Regions from separate parts of the Alistipes sp. i18-0019-D1 genome, predicted to be linked through region 4. Evidence: riboswitches for the same ligand, from Rfam matches in the RefSeq annotation. Region 4 holds a riboswitch; each other region holds the start of a gene.
What was found. A riboswitch is a leader RNA that binds a small molecule or an ion and turns the genes downstream of it on or off. The one in region 4 is predicted to bind cobalamin.
Positions count from the first base shown of each region.

Region 1: linked by a shared signal. The riboswitch ahead of ACGHP5_RS08040 (PKD-like domain-containing protein) and the one ahead of ACGHP5_RS09920 (PL29 family lyase N-terminal domain-containing protein) in region 4 are both predicted to bind cobalamin.
Region 2: linked by a shared signal. The riboswitch ahead of nrdD (anaerobic ribonucleoside-triphosphate reductase) and the one ahead of ACGHP5_RS09920 (PL29 family lyase N-terminal domain-containing protein) in region 4 are both predicted to bind cobalamin.
Region 3: linked by a shared signal. The riboswitch ahead of ACGHP5_RS14635 (PL29 family lyase N-terminal domain-containing protein) and the one ahead of ACGHP5_RS09920 (PL29 family lyase N-terminal domain-containing protein) in region 4 are both predicted to bind cobalamin.

Region 1 covers NZ_AP031424.1:1,938,665-1,945,879, forward strand. Annotated here, with positions in the region: gene ACGHP5_RS08035 (YncE family protein) at 1-908, opposite strand, end outside; gene ACGHP5_RS08040 (PKD-like domain-containing protein) at 930-2,726, opposite strand; cobalamin riboswitch at 2,897-3,115, opposite strand; tRNA gene ACGHP5_RS08045 (tRNA-Thr) at 3,338-3,412, opposite strand; gene ACGHP5_RS08050 (carbon starvation protein A) at 3,544-5,016, shown strand; gene ACGHP5_RS08055 (tetratricopeptide repeat protein) at 4,997-5,689, shown strand; gene ACGHP5_RS08060 (thymidine kinase) at 5,807-6,382, opposite strand; gene ACGHP5_RS08065 (hypothetical protein) at 6,598-7,215, opposite strand, start outside.
Region 2 covers NZ_AP031424.1:3,679,361-3,686,575, forward strand. Annotated here, with positions in the region: gene ACGHP5_RS15345 (TonB-dependent receptor) at 1-784, shown strand, start outside; gene ACGHP5_RS15350 (ECF transporter S component) at 796-1,308, shown strand; gene ACGHP5_RS15355 (DUF362 domain-containing protein) at 1,314-2,291, shown strand; gene ACGHP5_RS15360 (antibiotic biosynthesis monooxygenase) at 2,305-2,694, shown strand; gene ACGHP5_RS15365 (hypothetical protein) at 2,769-2,984, opposite strand; cobalamin riboswitch at 3,152-3,347, shown strand; gene nrdD (anaerobic ribonucleoside-triphosphate reductase) at 3,489-5,582, shown strand; gene nrdG (anaerobic ribonucleoside-triphosphate reductase activating protein) at 5,584-6,054, shown strand; gene ACGHP5_RS15380 (DUF2284 domain-containing protein) at 6,196-6,768, shown strand; partial or broken gene ACGHP5_RS15385 (ATP-binding protein) at 6,756-6,968, shown strand; gene ACGHP5_RS15390 (hypothetical protein) at 6,988-7,215, opposite strand, start outside.
Region 3 covers NZ_AP031424.1:3,517,048-3,524,262, reverse strand. Annotated here, with positions in the region: gene ACGHP5_RS14655 (hypothetical protein) at 1-263, shown strand, start outside; gene ACGHP5_RS14650 (S24 family peptidase) at 451-867, opposite strand; partial or broken gene ACGHP5_RS14645 (relaxase/mobilization nuclease domain-containing protein) at 1,143-1,687, shown strand; gene ACGHP5_RS14640 (hypothetical protein) at 1,824-2,066, shown strand; cobalamin riboswitch at 2,175-2,388, shown strand; gene ACGHP5_RS14635 (PL29 family lyase N-terminal domain-containing protein) at 2,570-4,180, shown strand; gene ACGHP5_RS14630 (DUF4465 domain-containing protein) at 4,196-4,339, shown strand; gene ACGHP5_RS14625 (TonB-dependent receptor) at 4,421-6,478, shown strand; gene ACGHP5_RS14620 (YncE family protein) at 6,475-7,215, shown strand, end outside.
Region 4 covers NZ_AP031424.1:2,387,564-2,394,778, forward strand. Annotated here, with positions in the region: gene ACGHP5_RS09910 (BACON domain-containing protein) at 1-1,032, shown strand, start outside; gene ACGHP5_RS09915 (S1/P1 nuclease) at 1,045-1,806, shown strand; cobalamin riboswitch at 2,091-2,292, shown strand; gene ACGHP5_RS09920 (PL29 family lyase N-terminal domain-containing protein) at 2,545-4,182, shown strand; gene purB (adenylosuccinate lyase) at 4,253-5,599, opposite strand; gene ACGHP5_RS09930 (DUF4834 family protein) at 5,705-6,115, shown strand; gene ACGHP5_RS09935 (ABC transporter permease) at 6,117-6,860, shown strand; gene ACGHP5_RS09940 (ABC transporter ATP-binding protein) at 6,857-7,215, shown strand, end outside.

The sequences.
Region 1 (7,215 bases), 450 kb from region 4:
TTGGTCTCCCTGTATTCGAGGAACGGGCGCACCGGAAGCTGCTCTCCGGCGACGGGCATGCGCCAGACGTCGTCGTTGATCCAGTAGAGCGTGTCGCGCGTGCCGTTGAGCTGCACCTCCGACGGGGTGTCCCCCTTCCGGAACCGGAACTGCTTTTCCACGGAGAACGTTTCGGGGTCGATGCGGTACAGCGAGGGGGCTTCATATCCGTAGGGGCTGCCCTCGTAGCCGCCGTCGGTGATGGTCCACAGCTTGTTGTTCCGGTCCATCACCAGCGACGTGGGCTGGATGCCGACGGTCAGCTGACCGACGACCCGGTCCGTCTCGGTGTCGATTTTGAGGATGCGGTTCTGGTACGACCAGCAGTTCACGAAGACGTATTTGCCGTACTGCACCATCTGCTCCGTGGAGCCGGATTCCGCCGTCATGTCCGGGCATTCGATATGTCCCGTGATTTCGTAACGTTTGGGGTTGACGATGAAGATGCGGTTGTCCCAGATCTGCGTGACGTAGGCCTTTTCATCCGAAACGAAATGGATGTACCGCGGCGAGGTGAGGTTGGTGATGCGTCCCACCTCGCGGAAGGTGTCGGGGTCGATGGCGAACACGACGTGCGAGTTGTTCGCCACGACCCATCCCACGCCGTTGTGCAGGACCATCGACTGCGCCACGTCGCCCAGCTTGAAGGCGTTGGCCCGGTAGAAAACTTCGTTTTCGACGGTTTTCGTTTCCGGATCGTAATACGACAGCGTGGCGTTTCCGTACTGGAACATGCCCTCGTTGACGATGAACAGACCTCGTTCCGTCGCCGAGAAATCCTCCGTGCGGCCGTAGTCCCACTTCATGCAGCCGCCCAGGGCGGAGAGGCACAAGGCCGCTGTCAGAATCTGTCGTAGGAATCGTTTCATGCGTCGGGAGCGGGAGTGAGGCTATCGGTTGAGGTTCTCGTCGACGGCCATTCCGGCGACTTCGGTCGAGAGTTCGCCCAGTCCTCCGGCGCTGCCGTTGACGGCGCTCTGCACCTTGATGAAGTCGATGTAGCGCAATCCGGCCGGCTGTCCGTCGGGTGTCATGGCGTTGGCGATCTTGAAATAGGTCTTCCCGGTCTTACCCGAAGAATCCAGGTTGTCGCTGCCCGCGTTGTCGACATACCCCCATTCGAACGAGTTGTTCGACCAGTCTCCGCCGGGGTCCTGCGTGGTGTTTTGCCGCAGGCCCGTGCCGTAATAGGTATGGGACTCCTCTTCGAGCCACAGGGGGTAGTAGTAGTCCTGCGGGTGGAACTGCTCCAGGTAGGCTACCTGCCCGCTCCGGTTCAGGTTGTCGGTCCATTTCACCCCCTGTCGGGGGCCGCCGGGCCTGTAATAGGTTACCGCATACTCCTGGGTGGTCCATTCGTTGCCCGTCTCGCTGCCCCGGAGTTCGTACCATTCGTCGTCGGGTTTGCCGTTGCCGTTGACGTCCTGCATCACCCACACGACGCCCGGCTCGTTGCTGCCTTCGAACTGGTTGCCGGGGATCGAAAAGTCGTATCCGCCCTTGTTCTCCACACTGTGGTCGAAGGCGAGGATCACGTAGCCGCCGAAGTTGCCCAGCGAGACGAACTCTCCCTTTTTCAAGCGGTTTTCGGCGTAGAGGCGGGCCTCCTCGAAGGTTTTCTGGCCGGTATATCCGGCCATGTCCTTTTCGTTGACGAACTGTCCGGGCGCAGGCAGGAATTCGAGTACCCGGTCCGCCGCGGGCTGTCCCGTCGTCGTGATGACGCGCTCCGATTCGCGTTCGTAGCAGGTCACCCGGAGCGTTTCCTCGGTGATTCGCTTCGACGACGCGCGCGTGATATGGCGCGAGAGGGGCGCGAGAGGGCTTTCGTCCGTGTCCGTCACCCGGAAGGTGACCTCGTATTCGCCCTCCTTCTCCGGCGTGAAGGCGAACATGCGGTCGGTTGCGCCCTCCTGCAATGTGCCGTCCACGTACCACGTATATTCCGGTCCGACGGCGTCGGCCACCTGCGGCCGCAGGAACAGCGTCCGCCCGAGCGATACGCTCCGCACCAGCGGGTCGGCGGAGTAGGAAGAGGGGATGAACGCGATGCGGACCGGTATGACGTCCACGACGTGCACGGCGAGCGTTTTCTCGGCCGTGCCGTCCTCGTTGGCGGCCGTCAGCCGCAGGGTGCAGTCTCCCGGCCGGGTACGCATGAAGATGTAGTCCTTTTGGGTGGAGACCGGGACGGACGAGTCGTCCAGATACCATTCGTAACGGGCGTTTTCGCCGTTCTGCACCTCCGGTGCGAACGTGTATTCCCGTCCCGTGAGCACGTATAGCCCCGTCGGCGGCACGATGAGCGAGATGATGGGAGGAGCGAGCCGGTTCACGTCGATACGCGCCTCCTTCTCGTCGTATCCCGCCCGGTTTTCGACCCGCAGGGTCACGTAGACGCGGCCCTCCTCGCTGAACGCGTGTTCGAACACGCGCTCCGTGGAAACGACCTCGTCGTCGATCGTCCAGCTGTATGCGGCATCCCCTTCGTTTTCCACGGTCGGCGTGATCGTCACCGTATGACCGATCTTGGCCGCGTAAACGCCAGTTTCGCTGTCGAGCGTGATCCGGGGTTTGCTGTCCGGCAGCGTGATCTCTCCGTCCTTGTTGCAGGCTGCGGCAGCCAGCAATACCGAAAGCAGAACCGGTATCGCCGTCCGTCCGGCGTGACTGAAAAAACAGCTCATATCCTCTTCGTTTAAATCGTTCAACCAATCTTTGCGGATCTCCGAAAGATCCGCATTCGTGCCGGGCGCACGGCATGCGTCCGGCCGGAATTTCGCAGTAACCTGATTTTACATTCGGGGATATGCCTGGAACCGTTTTTCCGGCCGATCACGATCCATTTCCCCCTGGATTGTAAAACCATTGCAGCGGCAGGTCTTCTGACTCGTTCCGGCCCCGGCGCCTTCCCGGTCGCGTGAAAACCAGTGGCAAGAGATTGTCGGGGTCTGATGTGCCGCTTCGGCGGCAGGAACTTACAGCAGAGGGAACTGTTGCCGATTTTCACGGCATTCCCTTTTAATCGCCCGGGGCCGGGGGCCTCGTTCGGCGAACCATTGCACGGCAAAGGTATGGAAAAAAGATGAAAAAGAAGACGCGGCGGCCGAATTTTATGCCGAAGGTCCCGCCGCCCGGGATTCATTTCCGGGCGTTTCCGGGGGCGTAACAGCCCGCCGGACGGGCGGCGGACGCCTGCCCCCCCCCTGGCGCCTGAAAACGAAAAAGTCTTACTTGTCAACGACAAATAAGACTTTTTGCAGTGGATGGCGTGCTTTCTCCCCTTTCTCACGCCTCCTGGAGCTGAATCCGAGATTTGAACTCGGGACCCCTTCATTACGAGTGAAGTGCTCTACCGCTGAGCTAATTCAGCCTTTCGGGAACGCCGAGGTTCCCTTTGGGACTGCAAATATCTGAAAAATATTTTTTTCTCGCAACAATTTTGCGAAAATTCTCGCTTTTCTTGCTATATTCGCGCTAAAACTGACCCGAAGCTATTTTGCGATGATTACTTTTCTGGTGTGCCTGGCGTTGCTGGTGGCCGCATATTTCACCTATGGGCGCTATCTGGAACGGCTCGTCGGCATCGACCCGGCGGTCCCGACGCCCTGCAGCCGCCTTTACGACGGCGTGGACTACGTGCCCCTGCCCCGGTGGCGCATTTTCCTGATCCAACTGCTCAACATTGCGGGGCTCGGTCCGATTTTCGGTGCCGTGCTCGGTGCGGCCTACGGTCCGGTCGCGTTTCTGTGGATCACTTTCGGTGGTATCTTTATGGGTGCGGCCCATGATTTTATCGCCGGGGTCATTTCCCTGCGCCACGACGGCGCGAGCCTTCCCGAGACGGCCGGGGTCTACCTCGGCGGCGGCATGAAGTTCGTCATGCGGCTCTTTTCCGCCGGGCTGATGATCCTCGTGGGGGCGGTGTTCCTCTCGCAGCCCGCCTCGCTCATCGCCAACCGCCTCGACGTTCCGGCGCTCGAAGGCATCGCCTTCGGCGGTTTCTCGTGGCTGCTGCTGATTGTGCTGGGCGTGATTCTCGTCTACTACATCGCCGCCACGCTGCTGCCCGTCGACAAGATCATCGGCCGCATCTACCCGGTCTTCGGCTTCGCGCTGCTGTTCATGGCCGTCGGCATCCTCGTCGTGCTGCTTTTCAGCGGCGAATACGCCATTCCGGAATTCACCTCCTTCGAAAACTGTATCGCCGATGCGAAGGACTTCCCGATCGTCCCGATGCTCTTCACGACCATTGCCTGCGGCGCCATTTCGGGCTTCCACGCCACGCAGTCGCCGCTGATGGCCCGTTGCATGCGCAACGAGCGCGAAAGCCGCTCGGTCTTCTACGGCGCGATGATTTCCGAATCTATCATCGCCCTCGTCTGGGCTGCCGTCGCCATGGCCTTCTGGGGCGATGTCGCGGGGCTGAACGCTGCCATCGCCGAATACGGGGGGCAGGCGGCCGTGATGATCGACGTGATCGCCAACAAGACGCTGGGTCCCGTGCTGGCCGTCTTCGTCATCTTCGGCGTGGTGGCCTGCGCCATCACTTCGGGGGATACGGCCTTCCGCTCCGCACGACTGATCGTCGCCGACTTCATGGGCATCGAACAGCGTACGCTGCGCAAACGCATCTATATCTGTATTCCGCTCTTCGCACTGGGTCTGCTGATCATCTTCGGACTGCCTTTCCAGGCCATGTGGAGCTATTTCGCGTGGATGAACCAGACCCTCGCGGCAGTGACGCTCTGGATGATCGTCGCCTACCTCCGCCACCGGGGGCGCAACGTGTGGGTGGGACTGATCCCGGCCCTCGTCATGACTTACGTCTGCGCCAGCTATATTTTCGTTTCGCCGCTGATGCTGGGCATGCAGAACCGTACGGCGGCTTACCTGCTGGGCGGAGGCGTGACGCTGGCGGTACTTGTCGCCATGATCCTCAAACTCAAAGACAACGATGCAAAAGGCATATCTTGAACCCACGCCCGACCAGACTTTCGAGGTGGTCGGCGAAGGACCCTATAATTTCGCGAAAGTTCTCGCCCGGTCCCGCGAGATGCAGGCCGCCGGCGATATAGAGGGAGCCTGCAACGAGCGTTTCCAGGCTTTCCAGCGCCTTGCGGAACTGATTCCCGAGGACGAGGAGGTCAATCTCGAATGGAACCACCGCAATTCGCGCGCGGCACTCGAACTGATCTTCGCCTCGGCCATCGACCACTTTCTGATCAACGATTTCGAAATGTCGGCGGCGCTGCTCGAAATGCTCCTCGAACTCGATCCCGAAGACCATCTGGAGGGGAGCGAACTGCTGGCCTTCGACTACCTGGCCATGGACGAGCAGGAGTTGTTCGACGAGGTGATCAACGACGTGTCGGACAAGCATCCGGGGCGTGAGGTGCTGCTGCTGTGGTCGGCTTTCCGCCGCAGCGGAAAACTGCCCGAAGGGGAGTTGCAGCGTTTCCGGACGCGTTTCGCGCCCTGGTTCGCCGAATTTACCGCCGACGAACATCCGGCCGACGAAGCTTATCTGCTGGACATCGGGAGCGAACGCCCCTCGCCCGCCGCGCAGGCCCGCGAACTGTGGCTCCAGACCGAGAACCTCTGGGTGCTCTGGCCCGGGTTCGTCGACGCCCTGCGCGCCGCCCGCTGACGGGCGCCTGCATGCCGGAAGTCGGAGACCCTGCCCCGAGAAACAGAACCGCAGCCCGGATTTCCGGACTGCGGTTTCTTCGTCATACCCCACCCCCCCCCTCCTGCGGCCGGGTGGTTACTCCTTTCCGCCGTTTACCAGGCGGTTGAAACAATGGCGGCAGATCGGCTCGTAGCTGTCCTGCGCGCCCAGCATCACCTGCTTTTCGTCGCTCGTCAGGCGGTGCGAATGGTGGGCGAGGTTGCCGCAGCGGACGCAGATGGCGTGGACCTTGGTGACGTACTCCGCGGTGGCCATCAGCGCGGGCATCGGGCCGAACGGCTTTCCGGTGTAGTCCATGTCCAGTCCCGCGACGATCACGCGCACGCCGTTGTTGGCCAGCCGGCGGCACACGTCGACGATGCTCTGGTCGAAGAACTGTGCCTCGTCGATGCCCACCACGTCGACATCGGCTGTCATCAGCAGGATGTTCTGCGGCGACTCGACGGGGGTGGAGCGGATGGCGTTCGAGTCGTGCGAGACGACTTCCTCCTCGGAATAGCGCACGTCGATCCGGGGTTTGAAAATCTCGACCCGCTGGTGGGCGAACTTGGCTCGTTTCAGGCGGCGGATCAGCTCCTCGGTCTTCCCCGAGAACATCGAACCGCACACGACTTCGATCCAGCCCTTGCGGCTGGCATTTTCTAAAAACATAAAATGTAATTCTTTGTACTGGTATGACTTTCTTCGATCGTTATTCCATCCGGGAGCCTCCGCAATCTGTCTCGCGGGGCCGGCATACAAAGATAGCCGGTTTTTTCTTTTCTGCAAAGCGAAACCGGGACTATGACGCCTGCGGTTCCCGAAAAACGATCCGGCCCTCCCGCGAGGGGAAGGCCGGATGCGGAACGGGTCGTATGGACGGACCGTCAGTTCGACGTGGGGAACTTGTAGGCCACGGCCACGGGCTTTTCGCAGATGCCGACATACTCCTTCACCTTCTCCATCGTCTTCAGACTGTAGACGTAGAGGCTGCCGGGCTTGCGGCCGGTTGCCGTCGGATTGTAGGTGGCGATCAGCAGCTGGTCGTCGTCGATCACCGCGGAGGAGGTCGACGGTACGGCGTTCGTGCATATGTCCATGATCTGTTCGCCGTCGGGCAGCGTGATGTCGGGCTTGGTCCCTTCGACGGGAACGACCGGATCGACGCCTGTCATCGCCCAGTGATAGATCTTGTTGTCGTAGTCGTAGTAGGCGTTTCCGTTGAGCTTCGTCGTGACGATCCGGGTGTTCGCATTCATCAGCATCGGCTGCACCTCGTTGTAGGTCTTGATCTCGGTCGGACTCGAAAGCGACGAGCTGGTGCTGATGATTTTGACGGTCTTCGGCGTCCCTTCGATCGTACGGGCTATGCAGTAGTATTTGGAGGCGTCATACTGTCCTGCCCCGACACGGCCTGCTGCCATGTTGATGAATTCGTATCCGTCGGGTGCGGCGTATCCCGCGATTTTCGAATTGGGGAATCCGGTGATTCCGGCCTCGGAGAA
Region 2 (7,215 bases), 1.3 Mb from region 4:
CCAGACGGAGGACGAAATCGCCGGGTATGCCGATTTCCGGCAGGTGCTGGGACGCCTCGCAATCGACGCCGGGGTGCGTATCGACCGCCACACCCGCACCGGCACGGAGTGGGTTCCGCAGGCGGGCGTATCGTTCCGGGCAGCGCGCGACGGCGAGCTGAAGGCGATGGTGAGCAAGGGTTTCCGCAACCCGGTGCTCCGCGAACTCTACATGTTCGGGGTGAAGAATCCCGACCTGAAGCCCGAGCGGCTGTGGAACTACGAACTTTCGTGGACCCAGCGGCTGGCCGGAGGAAGGGTGTCGTACGGCGTCAACCTCTTTTATATCAAGGGCGAGGACATCATCCGTCGCGGCAGGGCCGACGGCCGCAACATCCTGCTCAACCAGGCCCGGATCGAAAACTGGGGCGCGGAGGCCGACGCCGCATGGCGCATCGGCGGGGGATGGAGCGTCAATGCCAATTACAGCTGGCTGCGGATGGAGTATCCCGTGCCGGCGTCGCCCGAACACAAACTCTACGCCGGAGGCGATTTCGAAAAGGGCCGCTGGTCGGTGTCGACAGGCGTGCAATACGTCGCGGGGCTTTACACGGCGGCGGCTCCCGATCCGGAAGTCCGGGAAGCGGGATTCGTGCTCTGGAACCTGCGGGCGTCGCTGCGCGTAAGCCGTTTGCTGACGATCTTCGTCCGGGGCGAAAACCTGCTGGCCGAACGTTATGAAATCAATGCCGGATACCCGATGCCCCGGGCGACGGTCTTCGGCGGTCTGAAGTTAAACCTTTAATTGAAATAACCATGAAAACAACATCTGTAACAATCTATTCGACCGGCTACCGGGAGACGCGGACATACCTCGCGGCGGCCCTGTTCGCGGCGGGCAACATCGCCCTGCCGCAGTTGTGCCATCTCGTGCAGCTGGGAGGCCCCACGATGCTGCCGATCTACTTCTTCACGCTCGTCGGCGCCTACAAATACGGCTGGCGCACGGGACTGCTGACAGCCCTCGCTTCGCCGCTCGTGAACGCCGCGCTGTTCGGGATGCCCACCGTCGCGGCGCTGCCGGCGATCCTCGTGAAATCGGTGCTGCTGGCCGGGGCCGCAGGGTATGCCGCCCGGCGGTTCAACCGTGTGTCGGTGGCGCTGCTCGCCGCCGTCGTGCTGTTCTACCAGGTCGTCGGATCGGCCGGGGAATGGGCCTTGACGGGCAGCTTCACGGCCGCCGTGCAGGATTTCCGGATCGGGATTCCCGGCATGCTGTTGCAGGTGTTCGGCGGATACCTCTTTATAAAGTACGTAATACGCAAATAGTCATGATGAAAAAAATCTGTATGATCTCCTTTGTTTTGCATTTCGCGGCCGCAGGCTCCGGCTGTGCGTCGGGCAACGACAAAAAGGCGGCGGAGGCGGCTCCCGCCAAAGTCTACATGACCCGCGACATCTCGCCCGCGGGAATGAAAGCCGTCTACGAGGCCCTGGGCCGGAAGGCCGAAGGGAAGAAGGTCGCCGTGAAACTCTCGACCGGAGAGCCGGGAGGCAACAATTTCCTGCAACCGGCCCTGATCGGCGATCTGGTGAAGTCGGTGAAGGGCACGATCGTCGAGTGCAACACGGCCTACGGCGGCGGACGCGCCAAGACCGAAGACCACCTGAAAGCCGCCGCCGACCACGGGTTCACGGCCATCGCCCCGGTGGACATCATGGACGCCGAGGGCGAAGTGCGTCTGCCCGTCGAGGGCGGCAAACACCTCACGTACGACATCGTGGGTTCACACTTCCCGCAGTACGATTTCGTCGTCGTGCTGTCCCACTTCAAGGGGCACGCGATGGGCGGATTCGGCGGCGCGATCAAGAACATCTCCATCGGCATCGCCTCGTCGGCCGGAAAAGCGTGGATTCACTCGGCCGGAAAGACCGAGGACACCGAGAAACTGTGGAGCAGTCTGCCCGCACAGGACGATTTCCTGGAGTCGATGGCCGAAGCGGCCAAGGCCATCGCCGACCATTGCGGCGAGCGGATCCTCTACATCAACGTCATGAACAACCTCTCGGTGGACTGCGACTGCGACGCGCATCCCGAGCCGCCCCGCATGGGCGACATCGGCATCCTCGCCTCGCTGGACCCCGTGGCGCTGGACAAGGCGTGCGTCGACCTGGTCTACGCCTCGCCCGACGAGGGCAAGGTACACCTGATCGAGCGTATGGAATCGCGCCACGGCATCCACACGCTCGAACACGCCGAAGCCATCGGCGTCGGCAGCCGGCGGTACGAACTGGCAGACCTGGACAAATAGCGGAAGCGGCGGCATGAGAAAGTATCTGATCGCCCTGCTGGCGCTCGTTGCGGCGCTTCCGGTGCCGGGAAGACCGAACCCGCCCGCGCAGGAACAAAACAGGGTCCGGCTGTCGAAAATAACGGTCGACCCGGCCCGCGTGACGGAGTACAACGCCCTGCTGAAAGAGGAAATCGAGGCTTCGATGCGGTTGGAACCGGGTGTGCTGACGCTCTATGCCGTGACGGAAAAGGAACGTCCCGAAATCGTGACGATTCTTGAGATATACGCCGACGAAGCCGCTTACCGACACCATATCGGCACGCCCCATTTTCAGAAATACAAGCAGGGGACGCTCGACATGGTGCAGTCGCTGGAACTGATCGACGCCGTGCCGCTGATTCCCGGACTGAAAATCAAATGACAATCCCGGTCCGGCCGGAGCAAGGACATCCCTAAAGGAGGGGATGTCCTTTTTTTATCCCCGGCAGGGCGGGGTCACTCGCCCGGATCGTGCCGGTAGCCCTCCTCGTCGTAGACGGGACGGTCGTCCTCGACGATTTCGTCGATCCCGTCCGGAATCCGGTCGTCGACCGGGATTTCCGTGTCCACCAGGTCCTCCTCGATCAGGTTCTCGTCGCGTTCGCTGCCCGCATAGCCGTTGTTTTCGGTGGAAAGGACCGTGCGGTCGTTCCGGATTTCAAGTTTTCCCATAGCTTTCAGATTTAATCGTTCCCCGGTCCGCCGCAACAACGATACCACGACGGGCGGTTTTCCCGCCTGCTGCGCCACCCAGCCGGACAGGAGCCGGAACGCGTGTTTGTTCACAAAATGTTCATTAAAAGCCCCGGCGGGTATTCCCTTTGCCGGAAACTATCCCTATATTTGTTTCCGTGCAAGGTTCTCCGCCGGCGGCTGCCGGCCCGGGATCAAAAGGGAACTCCTGTGAAAATCAGGGACTATTCCCGTAGCTGTAAGCTCCGTTGCGTTCCGCACACTCTTTGAGCCACTGGTGAAAACCGGGAAGGCGTGCGGGAGGAGCGAGTCAGAAGACCTGCCTTGCCGGAAAAGGTATCCGCCTTCGGGATTTAGGGCGATACCCGGACCATTTTTACACCGATACGTTTTTCAAGGAAGGAACGACCTTTCCCGCGGCTGCCGCGCAGGAGGGAACGTAACCCCGCACAGTGCCGGAACACAAACAAATATGGGATAGATATGGGTATTTCGGAAATTTACATCGTCAAGCGCGACGGCAAACGCGCCGCCTTTTCGGTCGAAAAGATCAAACGCGCGATCAGCAAGGCATTCCTCTCGGTGGGCGGCTACGCCACGGACGACGACCTCACGTCGGTATTGAGCCGCGTCCGCGTCTCGGACGGCATGTCGGTCGAGGAGATCCAAAACCAGGTCGAGGTGGCCCTGATGGCCGAACGCTACTTCGCCGTGGCCAAGAGCTACATGCTCTACCGCCAGAAGCACACCGAAGACCGCGAGGACCGCGAAAAACTCGAATTCCTCATCAACTACTGCGACGCGAAGAACCCCGCGACGGGGTCGAAATACGACGCCAACGCCAACGTCGAGAACAAGAACATCGCCACGCTGATCGGCGAGCTGCCCAAGCAGAACTTCATCCGCCTGAACCGCCGCCTGCTGACCGACCGCATCAAGGAGATGTACGGCAAGGAGCTGTCGGACAAATACCTGCGCCTGCTGAACAACCACTTCATCTACAAGAACGACGAAACGTCGATGGCCAACTACTGCGCCTCGATCACGATGTACCCGTGGCTGCTGGGCGGCACGCTGTCGGTGGGCGGCAACTCGACGCGCCCGACCAACCTCAAGTCGTTCTGCGGGGGATTCGTCAACATGGTCTTCATCGTCTCGTCGATGCTCTCGGGGGCCTGCGCGACGCCCGAATTCCTGATGTACATGAATTACTTCATCGAGCAGGAGTACGGCGAGGATTACTACACGCGCGCCGACGAAGTGGTCGACCTCTCGAAGAAACGGCGCACGATCGACAAGATGATCACCGACTGCTTCGAGCAGATCGTCTACTCGATCAACCAGCCCACCGGGGCACGCAATTTCCAGGCCGTGTTCTGGAACGTCGCCTATTACGACCGCTACTATTTCGAATCGCTCTTCGGGGAGTTCGTCTTTCCGGACGGCTCGAAGCCCCGGTGGGAGTCGCTGTCGTGGCTGCAAAAGCGGTTCATGACGTGGTTCAACCGCGAACGCACGAAAACCGTGCTGACCTTCCCCGTCGAGACGATGGCGCTGCTTACGAAGGACGGCGACGCGATGGACCGCGAGTGGGGCGACTTCACGGCCGAAATGTACGCCGCGGGGCACTCGTTCTTCACCTACATCAGCGACAACGCCGACTCGCTGTCGTCGTGCTGCCGCCTGCGGAACGAAATTCAGGACAACGGGTTCAGCTACACGCTGGGCGCGGGAGGCGTCTCGACGGGATCGAAAAGCGTGCTGACGATCAACTTGAACCGCTGCATCCAGCACGCCGTGAAGAACGGCATGCACTACCTCACCCATCTGGAGGAGGTCGTGGACCTGATGCACAAGGTGCAGATAGCCTACAACGAGAATCTCAAGGAACTAAAGGCCAAGGGCATGCTGCCGCTCTTCGACGCGGGGTACATCAACCTTTCGCGCCAGTATCTGACCATCGGCGTCAATGGGCTGGTCGAGGCCGCGGAATTTCTGGGTATCCGCATCGACGACAACGACGACTACGCCGCATTCGTGCAGGGGGTATTGGGGCTGGTCGAGCGCTACAACAAGAAATACCGCTCGAAGGAGGTGATGTTCAACTGCGAGATGATCCCGGCCGAAAACGTCGGCGTGAAGCACGCCAAGTGGGACCGCGAGGACGGGTATGCCGTGCCGCGCGACTGTTACAACTCCTATTTCTACGTCGTGGAGGACGAGTCGCTGAACGTCATCGACAAGTTCCGCCTCCACGGACGCCGCTACATCGACCGCCTCACGGGCGGCTCGGCCCTGCACATGAACCTCGAAGAGCACCTCTCGAAGGAGCAATACCGCCACCTGCTGCGCGTGGCGGCTGCCGAAGGGTGCAACTACTTCACGTTCAACATCCCCAACACGGTGTGCAACAAGTGCGGCCACATCGACAAACGCTACCTGAAGGAGTGTCCCTCGTGCCACTCGGACGACGTGGACTACCTGACGCGCGTGATCGGCTACATGAAACGCGTCTCGAACTTCTCGGCGGCGCGCCAGCAGGAGGCGGCGCGCCGCTATTACGCCAAGGCGGAGTAGGATGGTGCGGTATCACAATTTCGACATCGTGTTCGCCGAGATTCCCGGCGAAACGACGCTGGCGTTCAATATCACGGGCTGTCCCAACCGCTGCCCGGGATGCCACAGCCCGCACTTGCAGACGGACGAGGGGCGCGTACTCGACGACGCGGAGCTGCTGGCCCTGCTGGCCTGCTACGGACGTTCGGTGACCTGCGTCGCATTCATGGGCGGCGACGCCGAGCCGCACAAGATCGCCCGGCTGGCAAAGACAGTGCGGAAAACCTATCCGGTGCTGCACACGGCGTGGTACTCGGGCCGGGAAGAGTTGCCGGAGGGTTTCGAGTCCGCGGCGTTCGACTACGTCAAGCTGGGCGGATGGGTCGAGGCGCTGGGTCCGCTGACGGCACCGGCGACCAACCAGCGGCTCTATCGGGTCGGACAGGACGGGACGATGGAGGACATCACGGAGCTGTTCCGGCGCAAGCCGTGACGCGACGCCATTTTGCCGGTGGGAGCCGGAAATCCAGAGATTAGTTCAGCGTTGTCTGCCATGCAACGGTTTACGGCCGGCTCCCACGGCAAATATCGCGAAAACCGCCCGGAATGGGCGGTTTTTTCATAACTTTGCCGTATGGATCATTCGTTTCGATACACCGCCGCGGATTTCACGGCGGAATTGCCCGCCGCCGACTACGTCGCCCGCTTCCGCGACGCCGAACGGGTGGGCGGCTACTGCCGGGAGTGCGGCAACTACGGCCGCAGCTGGGGATGCCCGCCGTTCGGGTTCGACGCAGGGGAGTACGTCACGCGCTACGGCACGGCCCTGCTCGTCGCCACCAGGATCACGCCCGAAGAGCCGGGTCTCCCGGCCTCCGAAGCGGGACGCCTGATCCTTCCCGAACGACAGCGGCTCGAACGGCTGCTGCTGGAGATGGAAGGGCAATACGGCGGACGGTCGTTCGCCTACGTCGGAACGTGCATCCATTGTCCCGAGGGAAGCTGCACGCGCCCCGAAGGCAGGCCCTGCCGCCATCCGGAACTGGTGCGGCCGTCGCTCGAAGCCTGCGGGTTCGACGTGGCGCGCACGGCCTCCGAACTGTTCGGAATCGAGCTGAAGTGGGGCAGCGGGGGCCGCATGCCCGAGTACCTGACGCTCGTATGCGGATTTTTCCACGACGCAGAATCGGTCGTATGGAACGGATAAGGGCGGTTTTCAACTGGAGCGGCGGCAAGGATTCGGCGCACGCCCTGTGGCGGGCCGTCCGGTCGGGCAGGTACGAGATCGTCGCCCTGCTGACGACCGTCGACCGCGGCACGCGCCGCTCGTCCATGCACGGGATCCCCCTGCCGCTGTTGCAGGTACAGGCCGAAAGCATCGGCATTCCGCTTTACGCCGCCGACCTGCAGGAAGCCTGACGCGCGGTCAGACGTTGAGCTGATTGCCCTCGGCAAAGAGGGAATCGAGGATCAGGCGCAGCTCGGAGAGGAGTTCTTCCTCGTCCAACCCGCCGTTCAGGGAGAAGAATTTCCCCGGAGGCGTGCAGTACTGCACCGTCGAGGCCGCTTCGCAGGACTCGATGCCGCAGATGATGACCGCATCGACATCGTCCTCGTGGCGCAGCATGGCGTTGTAAAATGCCAGCAGGTAGCG
Region 3 (7,215 bases), 1.1 Mb from region 4:
ACGGAGTCTGTGAAAACAGTTATCTGGATTACAGGCATCACTCCGACGAACTGCTCGAGCTCTTCATCCAGCCGCCCTATATCGAAGTTCCGCTCTGGCTGATGGTGATGACGGTCAAGAAAATGCCGCCTCACGAAGCCAACCGTTTCTTCGAACTGCTCCGGACGAAGATGGACCGCATATTCAGAAAATCGTCACACCCTCTGACGGCCGAGCAGCTCCTCAAACTGCTCGTCGAAGCACTGGCAGAGTTCATGTATTAGAAGAGTGACGCGACTCATTGCCGGAGGGGAGGCCGTTATCGGTCTCCCCTCTTTTTGCATGAAGCCCATGCGGCCTTGCGCTCAGAGTCCGGGCTTCTGCATTTCCGCGACCGGCTCTATGATGCCTTCGTCGCAAGGGTCTCCGTAGTTGAACTTCGGCCTGACGGGCCATGCCGTCATCTCCTTTTCAGGGTATACGGTCAGCAGAGCCGCGACGGCCTCTTCCGTAACGACGGATGGATCGAGCCAGCGCTTCGATATCGCCGTCGACCGAAAGCGTGTCGTCCGTTCCGCCACCGAGAAGCCATAGCTCGCGCCCCCGTTTACGGATATATTTCAGCATCCGTTCGCCGCAGACCTCGCAGAACGCGAGGTCCCCGGTGCGCGGTGCAAGCCGCGTGTCGAAAAGGATGCCGTCGCCCTGCTCCAGCTCCTCCTCGACCAAGTAGTAATCCCGAACGCGGGCATAGTATGTCGCACCCGGACTCAGTATGAGGACTTCGTTCAGGTCGATGCGGTCGCCGATATAGTCCGCGGCCGGCGACGGGAATCCCGCCGGAATGCCCTCGCTGACGTAGGGCAGCGGTTCGACGGTTGTCGTCATGAGACCGTATATATCGAAATGCGTATTCATCGGGCATAATTAAGGCGCAGGGGCATACGAGGGTGTCGGCACGCAATGCAGTCGGGCATCGTGTCGTCGTTTCGACAAATAGTTAAGCGGGGCTTTTGCCGGCTCTACCGGCTGTGTAGTGTGAAATTGCGTCGTTTCCTCGGTACTCCCTGCGGAGTTCGTTCGCAATACAAACGAAAATATCGTGCCTTTGTTGCATCGGCAAACGTAGTCCGAAATCCCGGATACTGGACGCCGAGGGCGTCATGTCCCCGGAAGTGAAGAACATGGTGCAGGACTTCAAATACCAGATCTTTCTCAACCCGCGGCTGAAAAACACCGCCGGGCATATCCTCCTCTCTTTTTCACCCAAGGGCGCTCCGCGCATGACCGACGCCCCGATGACGCAGATCGCAAAGGAGTACATGCAGAAGATGGGCATCACCGATACGCAATATCTTTTGGTGCGCCATCTCGACCGGCCCCATCCGCTCTGCCACCTGGTCTACAACAAGGTCGGAAATGACGGACAGACCATTTCGGACAAGAATATCAAGCTCCGCAACGCCGAGGTCTGCCAGGAGCTGACCGGGAAATACGGGCTGTATCCAGCGCCGGGAAAGACGACGTGCGGAGGGAGCGGCTATGCGAACCGGACAAGGCCAGATACGCAATCTACGATGCAATCAAACTGGACGGCAAATTATGGGAACAGGGTATCGGCATCCGCTATAAATATTGCGGAAATACTGACCTGAAACAAGGTGTTCTGTTCTCGAAAAACGGCTTCGAGTTCTCCGGTTCGAAGATCTGACAAACATTGTCAGTAAGGTTTTCGAGGATTTAATGTCGAGCGTGTAGGTGTGTCGATGCTCCTGCACGGGTAATGTATTTTCCTGCAAGGCGCATTCATCTACCGAATTTCAGAAAACAATCGGCTGTTGGCCGTGAACGACCTGAAATACCGTTATGTAAAGATGTGCGGGGGAATCGGAGAAAAGAAACTGACGGAATTGGAAGCAATATTCCGCGAAGACAAGCGCAAGGCCGTCCGCAATACGATTCGTAATCGGGTCGAACGGTATGAAACAGGCGTGAAACTTCGAGCCGATCAGTTGGAGCAGGCGACTATCAAGGAGCGCAAAGCGTATGAGCTACTCCAAGATGCAGGGCAATTGAGAAAAAAGTAATTATTCTTAAAAATCTCAAATTGGATAAGCATGATTCATAACTGTAAAATGCCCAAAATACAGGATTGCATTTTTTTGTATCGAAGATACCGAATTAAAAAATATTTGTATATTTGCCGTCGCAAAGGTTTCCGAATCGCCGATTGCGCGATGAGGAATGAAAAGGGAATGCAGTGAGAATCTGCGACAATACCCGTTGCTGTGAGTTCCTGCCCCGGACATGGGGCGCAAAAGGTTTTACAATCTTTGCCACTGGCCGCAAGGCTGGGAAGGCGTAAAACCGGAACAAGTCAGAAGACCTGCCGATGCCTTTATAAGATTTGCAACCTGCGGGTGTACGGGTGAAAATCAAAACTGCGATTTCCCCTGCATCCGGCATTCCGGTCTAATACGAGGCTTCCGACAGCCTTGCCAAGGTGTAAATCCGTTTTGAATTTCTGTTGTGCCGTATCCCGAAAGGATACGGTTGATTTTTTATTTGTCAAACTTAAAATACAACAGGAATGAAAAAACTATTTACCCTTTTGGCAATCGCCCTGTTCGGCGTTGCGATGTGGAGCTGCTCGTATGACGACGACGATTTGTGGAAGGCGGTCGATGACCTCGATTCGCGCATGGAAGCTATGGAGCAGGCCATGAAGAGTGCTAACACCGATATCGATGCACTCCAAAAACTGGTCGATGCTTTACAAAAGAATGTAACTGTGACCTCCGTCATCAAAAATAATGACGGATACACAATTACATTCTCCAATGGTGAAACCGCCACGATCACCAACGGAAAAAATGGAATTGATGCTCCCGCTGTCTCGGTGAAAAAAGATGGCGACGGCCTTTATTACTGGACGCTCGATGGCGATTTCATACTGGTCGACGGCGAAAAGATCAAGGCGCAGGGTGAGGACGGCGCCCCCGGACAGAATGCCGTGTCCCCGAAATTGCGTATCAATACCGAAACCAAGGAGTGGGAAATGTCGATCGACAATGGTACTACATGGACTTCGATGGGTGTCAGGGCTGAAGGAACGGATGGCGATTCGATGTTCGAGTCGGTGGATACGGTCTCGAACCCCGGTATGGCGGTCTTTACGCTTGTCGACGGCGGAAAACTCGAAATTCCCATGCAAGGTGCGTTGAATCTCGCGATTTCCGCAAAGAGAGGCATATTCGTTTACGATGAGACGCAGACCTTTACGATCGAGAGCAAGGGTGTCGAACGGATGACATGGACTAAACCCGACGGATGGAAAGTTTCGGTCGAAGGCAATGTACTGACGGTTGTAGCGCCGGCCAAAGCGAACAGCTATGCAGAAACGGAGGGTGTGATCGCCTTGATCGGAATGGCCGGGAATTTCTCGTGCATGGCAGAACTGACAGTAAGTGCGGCGGATACGCATAGCTATACAATTACCTTCGAGGGTAGCGACTGGGCCAAATGGGTCGCCTGCAACTATAACCCCGGAAAATATTCAACGACACAATTAGGGAGTCCAGACGATTATGCCTGGGTCGATGAAACCACGCAGCTCACTACTGGCCGTCCTACCGGCTTCATGAACGGATGGGGCTATCCTTGGTTCGTATGCTCCTATAATTCCAATTCGCTGGATCAGAGTAAATATGGCAGTTATTTATACGATCTGTATGTGTACAATCCCGACGGAGTAGAGGATAGTATGACAGGCGGAGGCCGCAATGGTTCCGATAATTTCCTGACGACATTCGGCTATTTGGATTTTGACTTTCCTTACGGTGATGGACGTCCCATTCTCGAATTTGCCGACAATAAAGCACGGACGATCCGAAGTCTGTACGTCAATTCGACCTGCTATTTCTACTCGGTTGCCACCTCCGGCAACGGACTGTCGCCCGAACTGACCAAAGACGTAACCTTCTACGCTACGGGGTTCGATGCCGACGGCAACGAAATCAAAACCATTACGATGATTTTCGCTACGCCCGAGGCCATCACGAAAACATGGACGAAATGGGATCTTTCCGAACTGGGGCCGATCGTTTCGCTTCGGCTGAACCAGGCTGGCGGCGCCGATAACGGTTACGGTTACTCGCTGCCTGCCTATTATGCAGTGGATGACATTACCGTCGAGTGGTAGCGTCGCTGCTGCGTCATCGACTGGCAGAAATGGAATCTTTCCGAACCCGGAAAAGTCAGTCGCATCGAATTCAACGTCACAGGCGACAGCGATAACGGTTATGGGTTCAGCCAGCCGGCATATTTTGCGTGGGACGATCTGGCGGTGAGGTTCGAATAACCGGCCCTCATTTGCGACAACACCCGGAGTGCCGGGGTAAGAAAATCCCGGCACTCCTTAATTAACAAGCGCTATCACGAAGTGAAAAGAATATCGGTAATTTCAGTACTGTACATCTTTCTCGCCTTCGGCACTACCAATGCTCAAGAGGCCGAAAAAGGTCAAATCCCGGATTCGGTCCGGGTTTTGGCCATTGACGAGGTGACGGTGCTCGGAAAGCAGAACAAGGCGATTGTCCCGGCACAGATCCTCTCCGGCGAGAAGCTGCAAAGGCTCAACTCACACTCCGTATCGGATGCGTTGCGCTATTTTTCCGGTGTGCAGATAAAGGATTACGGAGGTATCGGGGGATTGAAAACCGTCAACATCCGTAGTATGGGCAGCCAGCACGTGGGGGTATTCTACGACGGCATACAGATCGGCAATGCCCAGAACGGGACGGTGGACCTCGGTAAATTTTCGCTCGACAACATGGAATTGGTATCCGTTTATAACGGCCAGAAAAGCGACATATTCCAGTCCGCACGCGACTTCGCCTCGGCGAGTGCGGTATATATGGTGACGCGCAGACCTGCTTTCGAGAGCGGGCGCAGAAACCGTTTCAATGTGAAACTCAAAGGCGGTTCCTTCGACCTTATCAACGCTTCCGCCCTTTGGGAGCACCGAATCAGCGAAAACCTTTCGTCGTCGGCCAATATCGAATACCTGAACACATCGGGCAAATACAAATTTCGCTACCATAAGGACGGCGGCTATGACACCACCGAAGTCAGGCGCAACGGGGATGTCTGGTTTTTTCGCGCCGAGGCTGCTCTTTTCGGCAAGGTAAAGCGCGGAGAATGGCAGGCGAAAGGATATTTCTACAACTCCGAGCGGGGCTATCCCGGTGCAGCCGTAAAAAAGGATTACGGTATTTCATTGCTGAACGAAGACCGGCAGAAAGACCGTAATTTTTTCTTTCAGGGCTCCTTAAGGCAAGAGGTGACGGATTTCTACAGCTATAAAATCCAAGCCAAATACGCCAACGACTATATGAATTACGTCATGCCGCCCGAAAGTACCGTACAACCGATGGATAATCACTATTGGCAGCAGGAGGTCTATGTTACGGCAGCCAATCTGTTCGCTTTCACCCCGTGGTGGACAGCGAATTTGTCCGCGGATTTCCAATGGAACAAACTCGATGCGGACGGCACCGATATGTTCAATGCGCATTTCATCGAACCGAGGCGTTATACGTTGCTGGGAGCCATAGCCACATCGGTCAACCTCAAACGATTCAGCATGCAGGCAAGCCTGCTTTACACATATGTACATGACCGGAGCGCTCGGAGGATGGAAACCGCGCCTGATAAAAACATATTCTCTCCCACGGTAGTCGCATCGTACCGTCCGTTTGAAAAGATCGGTCTCGATATAAGAGCCTTTTATAAAGAGATATTCCGGATGCCGACCTTCAACGACCTCTATTATGTGCAATTGGGTAACCGGCTTCTGAGGCCGGAATACGCCACCCAATACAATGTGGGAGTTGTCTACTCCAAACAATTCGGCAAAGGAGTGCTGTCGTCGCTCAATCTTACGGTGGATGCCTATTACAACGAGGTAAAAGACAAGATAATCGCCACCCCGACCTCCAACCAGCTCGTCTGGACGATGGTCAACCTCGGGTATGTGGAGATACGCGGCGTGGATGTGACGTTCAATCCCTGTTTCAATATAGGCGGCGTGGCATTGGACGCCCGGTTGAGTTATACCTATCAGAAGGCGCAGGACTTCACCAAGGAGAAGGATGAAGGTTGGGAGGAAACCGTTATGGACGGATACGGCGACCAGATACCCTACATTCCGTGGCACAGCGGCTCCGCGATTCTCAACGCCTCCTATCGAAAGTGGGATTTCAATTACAGTTTTATCTACACGGGCGAGCGGTATATGCTCGGGAACAATACTCCGGCCAATTACATCCAGCCGTGGTACACGCACGACATGTCGCTGTCGCGGAATTTTCCATTCAAACACGCTCAGCTTCGTATCACCGCGGAGGTGAATAACATTTTCAACCAGCAATACGAAGTGGTTAAATGGTATCCCATGCCGGGAACCAATTTCAAGATTATTCTAAGTCTTACATTATGATGAAAGGGTTTTATTTAAAATGGCTTGCAGTCTCCATCGGCGTTCTCACACTTGCGGCTTCCTGCCGCAAGGATGACCCGGTGTTGCCCTCCGAGCCGACCTTGGTGAATCCGTGGGAACAGGTTACTGGCGATATATACGGATTTTTCCTGCTCAACGAAGGCAATATGGGTACGAATCAGGCTTCGCTCGACTATTATGACTATGAGACAGGCGTCTACACGCGAAATATTTACGGCGAACGCAACCCGTATGAAGTAAAAGACCTCGGCGACGTGGGAAACGACATTCAAATCTACGGCGACAAACTCTGGGCGGTTATCAATTGTTCCAATTATGTCGAGGTGATGGATGTCAATACGGCCAAACATATCACCAAAATAGCTATCCCCAATTGCCGTTACCTAGCATTCAAAGGCAAATACGCCTATGTGAGCGCCTACGCAGGTCCCGTGCAGATAGCTCCGGACGCCCGGATCGGGTATGTAGCAAAAATCGATACGGCCAGTCTTCAGGTCGTCGATGAGTGCATCGTAGGTTATCAGCCCGAAGAGATGGCCATCGTGGGCGATAAACTCTATGTCGCCAATTCCGGCGGTTACCGTGTTCCGAATTACGACCGTACCGTGTCGGTTATCGACCTGAAAACTTTTACGGAAGAGAAAAAAATAGACGTCGCTATCAACCTTCACCGGATACAGCCGGACAATTACGGCAACCTGTATGTTTCTTCCCGC
Region 4 (7,215 bases):
TCGGTCGGGTTCTCCGGACTGGAGGCCGGGACCTCCGCACGCCTCATGGTGCGTGCCCTGCCGGCCGAGGGCGACAAGACCTACAAGGAGTCGCCCTGGAGCGAACCCGCCGAGGGCGAGGTGGAGTCGTCGGGAGGCGGTCTGCCCCGGCTGGCGACGCCCTCCGGCGTGACGGTCTCGGCCAACAGCGCCTACGGGTTCGAGGCCGCGTGGAACGGAGTGCCCGATGCCACGGACTACACTTATTTCGTGGAACTGCCCAACGGACGAACCGTCGCCACGGGCAAGACGTGGGAGCCTCATGTGCATGTCGGCGGACTGGCCGGAAAGAGCCTGGGGAATTACCCCTATTTCAACTTCCGCGTGGTGGCCAACCACATGAACTACAACAGTTCGAAGGAGGAGATTCCGCAGACCTTCCTTTCGTCGGAGTCCTCCGAAGCCGTCCGGGCCGACGTCGTGCCGTCGTCGTCCACGGTCTATTTCCAGGACGATTTCTCCTGGGCCGACCCCTGGAGCGGCAGCGAACTGCTGGCGACCAACACCGACTGGATCAATACCTATTGCACGGTCGACAAAATGATCCGCTTCGACCTGCTGAAAAACGAGGGGACCGTGTCCCTCAACGGCTGGGATTACGACACCGCCAACAAGAGCGTCTACACCCGTCCGGGTTATATCCACCTCAATTCGTCGTCGGCATTGGGCCGGCTGATCTCTCCGGCGCTCACGGACATCGCCGGTACGGACGACGTGAAGGTCAGCTTCGACGCCACCTATTTCTTTCAGTATTTCTCCGGTGCTGCCGATACGAACAGAACGCTGACGGTCAGCATCCAGGGGGCGGGAAGCATCGAGGGCGCCCAAAACGGGGTCCTCTCGTTCCCGCTGTCGCGCGGCAACGCCTGGGAGGGATTCTCCTTCACCGTCACGGGGGCCGACGCCACGACCCGCTTCGTGTTCGCCCCGGCAACCAAAAGCAAAAACCGCGTGCAGTTCGATAACTTCCGCGCTGAATCGTTAACCCGTTAACCGTTAGAACCGATGAAAAAAATGAAACTGTTCCTGCTGGTCCTCATGTTCTGCGCGGCGCTGCCGTCGCAGGCGTGGGACCGCACGCGCCACGATGCCATCGCCTACATCGCCGAATGCAACCTGACGCCCCGGGCGAAAAAGAACATCGCCCGCTACCTCGAACATTCGATCGTCTACTACGCTTCGTGGATGGACAAGTACCGCAGCACGCCAGAATTCCGCGACGTCGAGCACGTGAGCTACGTGGATGCCGACATGCAGCTGGTCGACACGCTGCGCAAGGGAAAGACCAACTGTGTCGTGGAGCTGATGCGCGCCGTCGAGCGGCTGAAGGACTACCGGAACATGAGCGACTCGCTCGTGCGGCTGAACCTGATGTATGTCATTCACATCGTGGGCGACATGCACTGCCCCTCGCACGTCAAGTATCCCGGTTGCAAGAGCGGCCGTGCGGACCTCAACGGGAAAAAGATGTCCTACCACGCGATGTGGGACTGGGGCGTGCTGGACGGCGCACACGGCTGGAGTTACAGCGAGTACCGACTGCTGCTGGATACCTTCTCCAAACGTGAAAAGGCTGCGATGGCCAAGGGTACGCCCCGCGAGTGGCTGCACGAAACGGCCGTCGCCTGCCGGGTGATCTACGACTGGCAGCGGGCCGACGAGACCTACGACAAGCAGTTCGTGATGGACACCTACCTGCTGCCCGAACGCCAGCTGATCCTGGCGTCGTACCGTCTGGCCGCCGTGCTCAACGATCTGTTCGGTTAGTGAGAGCCTCCGGGGATAAAAAAACAGCAGGGAATCTCACGATTGCCTGCTGCCCCCAGGAGGTTGCCCTCCTAAAACTACTAACCCAAACTTAAATAAATGAAGAAACCTCACTGCGGTTGCTGTGCCGCAGTTGACTGAAATAAGTACAAAGCGCGTGCCAAAGTCGCGCGCCGTCCGCCGGAAAAGGGCGCATCGTGGCCGGAACGCCCCGCGGCGCTGAACCGCGGGGCGCGTTCGGCGGAAATATTCCGCCGAATCGCTTGCTTCCTGCCGATAAAAGCGTACCTTTGCCGTGCAATGGTTTCCCCGTGGAGGGGAATTAAAAGGGAATGCCGTGTGAATCGGCAACAGTTCCCGCTGCTGTGAGTCCCGCCCGAAAGGGCTTTTTCGTTGCGGCATTCTTGAGCCACTGGTCCTCCTGGACCGGGAAGGCGCCGCCCCGGGGGACAAGTCAGAAGACCTGCCTTGCGCGATAGGGTGTTTGCTCCTGCGGAGAAAGGGAGTGCCTGAAGTCGCCGCCGGCGGTTTTTCCGTGCGTCCTTATTTGCTTCGGCCCTCTTTTTCCTGTTGCTGCGAACCTCTTCGGACAGACTTTTTTACGGTCGGATGAGGAAGTCGTCGCCATGCTTTGCCGGGTGGTCATGCCTGTTTTTGCCTGTGCGGTATTCTCCGTGAAGTCTGTCCGTTACGGACGGGACAGAACAGATGGAACCATTAACTAAAAAACGAAGCATGATGAAAAAATTACTTGTGATCTGCACCTGGGCGCTGCTACTCGGCGGCTGCAAGAGCGAATCCGGGGCCTCGGACCCGGACGGAGACAAACCCGTTCCCCCTCCTTCGGCCGAACTGTTGCAAAAGATCGAGGACCTGAATGCGGGTCTGGTCTCGCTGAAAGCGCTGGCCGGAGCCGTGTCGCAGTCGGAAGTGCGGTCGCTGGCCGAGACCGAAAAGGGCGTACGGCTCACGTTCCGCGACGGGACCGAAGTGACGGTAGCCTGCCGTGCGGAGGCTGCGGAAGCGCCGCTGATCGGCATTGCGGCCGAAGGGGACGCGTATTACTGGACGCTCGCCGCGGAAAAGGATGCACCGTGGCTGAAAGACGCTTCCGGCGAAAAGATGCCCGTCTCGGGACCTGTTCCCGTCATGGGACGCGATGACAAGGGCCTCTGGACCGTGACGACGGACGCCGCCGTGACGCCGTGGCAGATCGGGGACGCCTCCGGAAATCCGGTCGAGGCCACCGGTGACGAGTGCGTGGAGTTGTTCCGGTCGGTAAAGGCTGAAAACGGCCGGGTGGAAATCGCGCTGACGGACGGCGGGACGCTTTCGGCGGCGCAGATCAATGACCTGAGCGCTGCGGGGACGGCCAACTGCTATGTGGTTTCGGCTCCCGGGAGTTACGTTTTCAATGCCCGGGTGCGCGGAAACGGCGCCGGCGAAGGAGTCGGTTTCGAGCCGGCGATCGAACTGGCGGATGACATGACGGCCGACTGGCTGTGGACCGATTCCGAAGGACTTGTTTCGGGAATCGCCCTCGACAAGGTCTCCGGTGACATCTCCTTCACGGTCGGCGAAGGCAAGGGCAATGCGCTGGTCGCGCTGATGCAGGACGGCAGGGTCGTCTGGAGCTGGCATATCTGGGTGACCGACGCTCCGCAGACGATGGCCTACGGGAACGGGACGGTCTTCATGGACCGCAACCTGGGCGCCGTAGGTGCGACCGCAGGCGGCACGGACGCTTACGGCATGTATTACCAGTGGGGGCGTAAGGACCCGTTCTACGGGGGCGAGAAAACGGAAACTTCGGCCAATGCGTTTCTCGAGGCGAAGAACGGCACGGCGGTGAATCCCGCTTATCCGGCGCTGGGGTGGAATTTCAGCAAGAGTGCGACGACGACCGACGGGGCTGCCGCCAATCCCATGACGTTCTACAACAATAAGGTCGGAAACGGCTACAACTGGCTCGCGTCGCCGAACGCGACATTGTGGGGTGAGACCAAAACGCTCAACGACCCCTGCCCTCCGGGGTACAGGGTTCCTGAAACCGGTGCATGGGAGGATCTGATTGCAGGCCGCCAGTATATCGACGGCGTTTCGGTATGGGACGGAACGAATTGCGGTATGACCTACGCCCACGGGGGACGGACGGCCTGGTATCCGGCGCAGGGCTATCGCAATTACAGTTCGGGCGCCATCGTGGGCCTGCGCAGTTCGACCGGCGGTTCGGGGGCTTACTGGTCGGTGGAAGCCTCTTCGGCCAAATCCTATTACCTCTTCTTCCGCAGCAAACTGTCGAGCAGCGGTTCGATCAATAATGAGCTGGACAAGGAGCGTTCCTATGGCTATACGGTGCGTTGCTGCAAGGAGTAACGATCCGTTTGGAATGAATAAAGGCAGGACACTTTCGGGTCCTGCCTTTGTTTCCGATGCCGGTTCCGGTCTACCGGAACACGCCCGTGTAGGTCGAGGGCGAGAGGGCGCGCAACTCCTCCTTGACCGATTCGGCGACGTCGAGCGTTTCGATGAATGCCGCGATCGACTCGCGGGTGATGTGGGCGTTGGTTCGCGTCAGGGCCTTCAAAGCCTCGTAGGGCTTCGGGAAGCCTTCGCGGCGCAGGATGGTCTGGATGCCCTCGGCCACCACGGCCCAGTTGTTCTCCAGGTCGCGCGCCAGCGCCTCGGGATTGAGGATCACCTTGTTCAGTCCCTTGAGCAGCGATTTGAGGGCGATCACCGCATGGGCCATCGGCACGCCGATGTTACGCAGCACGGTCGAGTCCGTCAGGTCGCGCTGGAGGCGCGAAACGGGCAGCTTCGAGGCGAGGTGCTCGAAAACGGCGTTGGCGATGCCGAAATTGCCCTCGGCGTTTTCGAAGTCGATGGGGTTGACCTTGTGGGGCATGGCGCTCGACCCGACCTCCCCGGCCTTGATCTGCTGTTTGAAGTACTCCATCGAAATATAGGTCCACATGTCCCGCGAGAGGTCGATGAGGATGGTGTCGATGCGCTTCATGTTGTCGAAGATGGCGGCCAGGTTGTCGTAGTGTTCGATCTGCGTGGTGTACTGCGAGCGGCAAAGCCCCAGCGTCTCGTTCACGAACCGGTTGGCGAAAACCACCCAGTCGATGGCGGGGTAGGCTGCCCGGTGGGCGTTGAAGTTGCCCGTGGCGCCGCCGAACTTGGCCGGAACGGCGATGTCGTGGAGCATGACCGACTGCTTTTCGAGCCGCTCGACGAATACCGAAAACTCTTTGCCCAGCGAGGTCGGCGAGGCGGGCTGCCCGTGCGTGCGCGCCAGCATCGGAACCTCGCGCCACTGCTCGGCGAACGACGCCAAGGTATCGCGGACCTCCTCGACGGCGGGGTAGTAGACCCCCGTCATGGCCTCTTTCAGCGAGAGCGGAATGGCCGTGTTGTTGATGTCCTGCGACGTGAGGCCGAAGTGCACGAACTCTTTGTAGGCTTCGAGCCCCAGGGTGTCCATTTTCTCCTTGATGATGTATTCGACGGCCTTTACGTCGTGGTTGGTCACCGACTCGATCTCCTTCACGCGCTGGGCGTCGGCGGCCGAGAAATCGAGGTACAGGGCGCGCAGGGCGGCGAATTTCGAGCGGTCGATGCCGGCCAGCTGCGGCAGCGGCAGCTCCGCGAGGGCGATGAAGTACTCCACTTCGACGCGGATGCGGTAGCGGATGAGGGCCTGCTCCGAAAAATAATCGGCTAATTTCTCCGTTTTATTACGGTAACGCCCGTCGACGGGCGAGATGGCGGTGAGGGGAGTTAACATGTGGGATTGTGATTTGTTTTTCGTTTCCAGACGCCAAATTTACGACATTTAATTGAAATACGCATAATTTTCCATACCTTTGTGGAGATGTAAACCGAAATCGGAATGAATTTCATATTGGCAATCATCGACTCCCTGGCGGGCTTCGTGCAGCGCAACCCGCTGACGACGCTCCTCATCGTCATACTGGCGCTCGGCGCCCCCGCACTGCTCAAGGGCATCGCGCTGTTTATCTTGTATTTTCTTATGGGACTTATTATTTTGGTCGTCGTGCTGATGCTGGCTTTCCGCTGGCGGATCTACAAGGTCCGCAAGCAGATGGAGCAGCAGTTCGGCGAAGGCTTCGGACAGCAGTCCGGACCGAAGGGCTTCGGCGGTTTCGGCTCGCCCTTTGCAGAGCAGCCGCGCAAGGCGCGCGAAGGCGAAGTGAAGGTGCACAAAACCCCGGCAACGCCCGAGAAGCGCGTGTCGAAGGACGTGGGCGACTACGTCGATTTCGAAGAGGAGAAGCAGTAGCATGTTGAAGATTTTCGAACTCATAGGGCGCTATTTCATGCTGATGGGAAAGGTCTTTTCCCGTCCGGAGAAGGCTGCCATCTACCGCCGGCGGATCATCTTCGAAATGGAGTCGCTCGGCATCAACTCGATCGGCCTGACGGCCATCATCTCGGTCTTCATCGGCGCGGTCATCACGCTGCAGATGTGCATCAACCTCGATTCGCCGTTCATCCCCCGTTCGCTGGTGGGCTATGCCACGCGCGAGACGATGATCCTGGAATTCTCGTCGGCGGTCGTGGCGCTGATTCTCGCCGGAAAGGTCGGCTCGTCGATCGCCTCGGAGATCGGGACCATGCGCATCACCGAACAGATCGACGCGCTCGAAATCATGGGCGTCAACTCCGCCTCGTATCTCATCCTCCCGAAGATCGTCGCCGCGATGGTCTTCTTCCCCTTCCTGACGATCCTCTCGATCCTGATCGGCATTCTGGGCGGATACCTCATCGCCGCCGCGACGGGCATCATGATCCCTGCCGACTACGTCGACGGCCTGCTGATGGATTTCAAGCCCTATTCGATCACCTACACGCTGATCAAGACCGTCTTCTTCGCCTACATCATCACCTCGATCTCGGCCTTCTACGGCTACAACGCCCGGGGCAACTCGCTGGAGGTCGGCACGGCCTCGACGCGCGCCGTGGTGGCCAGCTGCGTGGTGATTCTGCTTTTCGACCTGATCCTGACACAAGTCCTGCTCATATGATACGCGCCGAACATATCGTCAAGTCGTTCGACGGCCGGGTGGTGCTCGACGACATCTCGGTCGAATTCGAGACCGGAAAAACGAACCTCATCATCGGCCGCAGCGGCTCGGGGAAGACCGTGCTGCTCAAGACGCTGGTGGGGCTGCACGAACCCGATTCGGGCGACGTGTGGTACGACGAGGTGAACTTTTCGAAACTCGGTTTCCGGGAACGCAAGAGTATCCGCAAGGACATCGGCATGATTTTCCAGGGCGGGGCGCTGCTGGACTCCTCGACCGTCGTGGAGAACGTCAAGCTGCCGCTCGACCTCTTCACCTCGCAGAGCGAGCGGGAGAAGATGGAGCGCGTGAATTT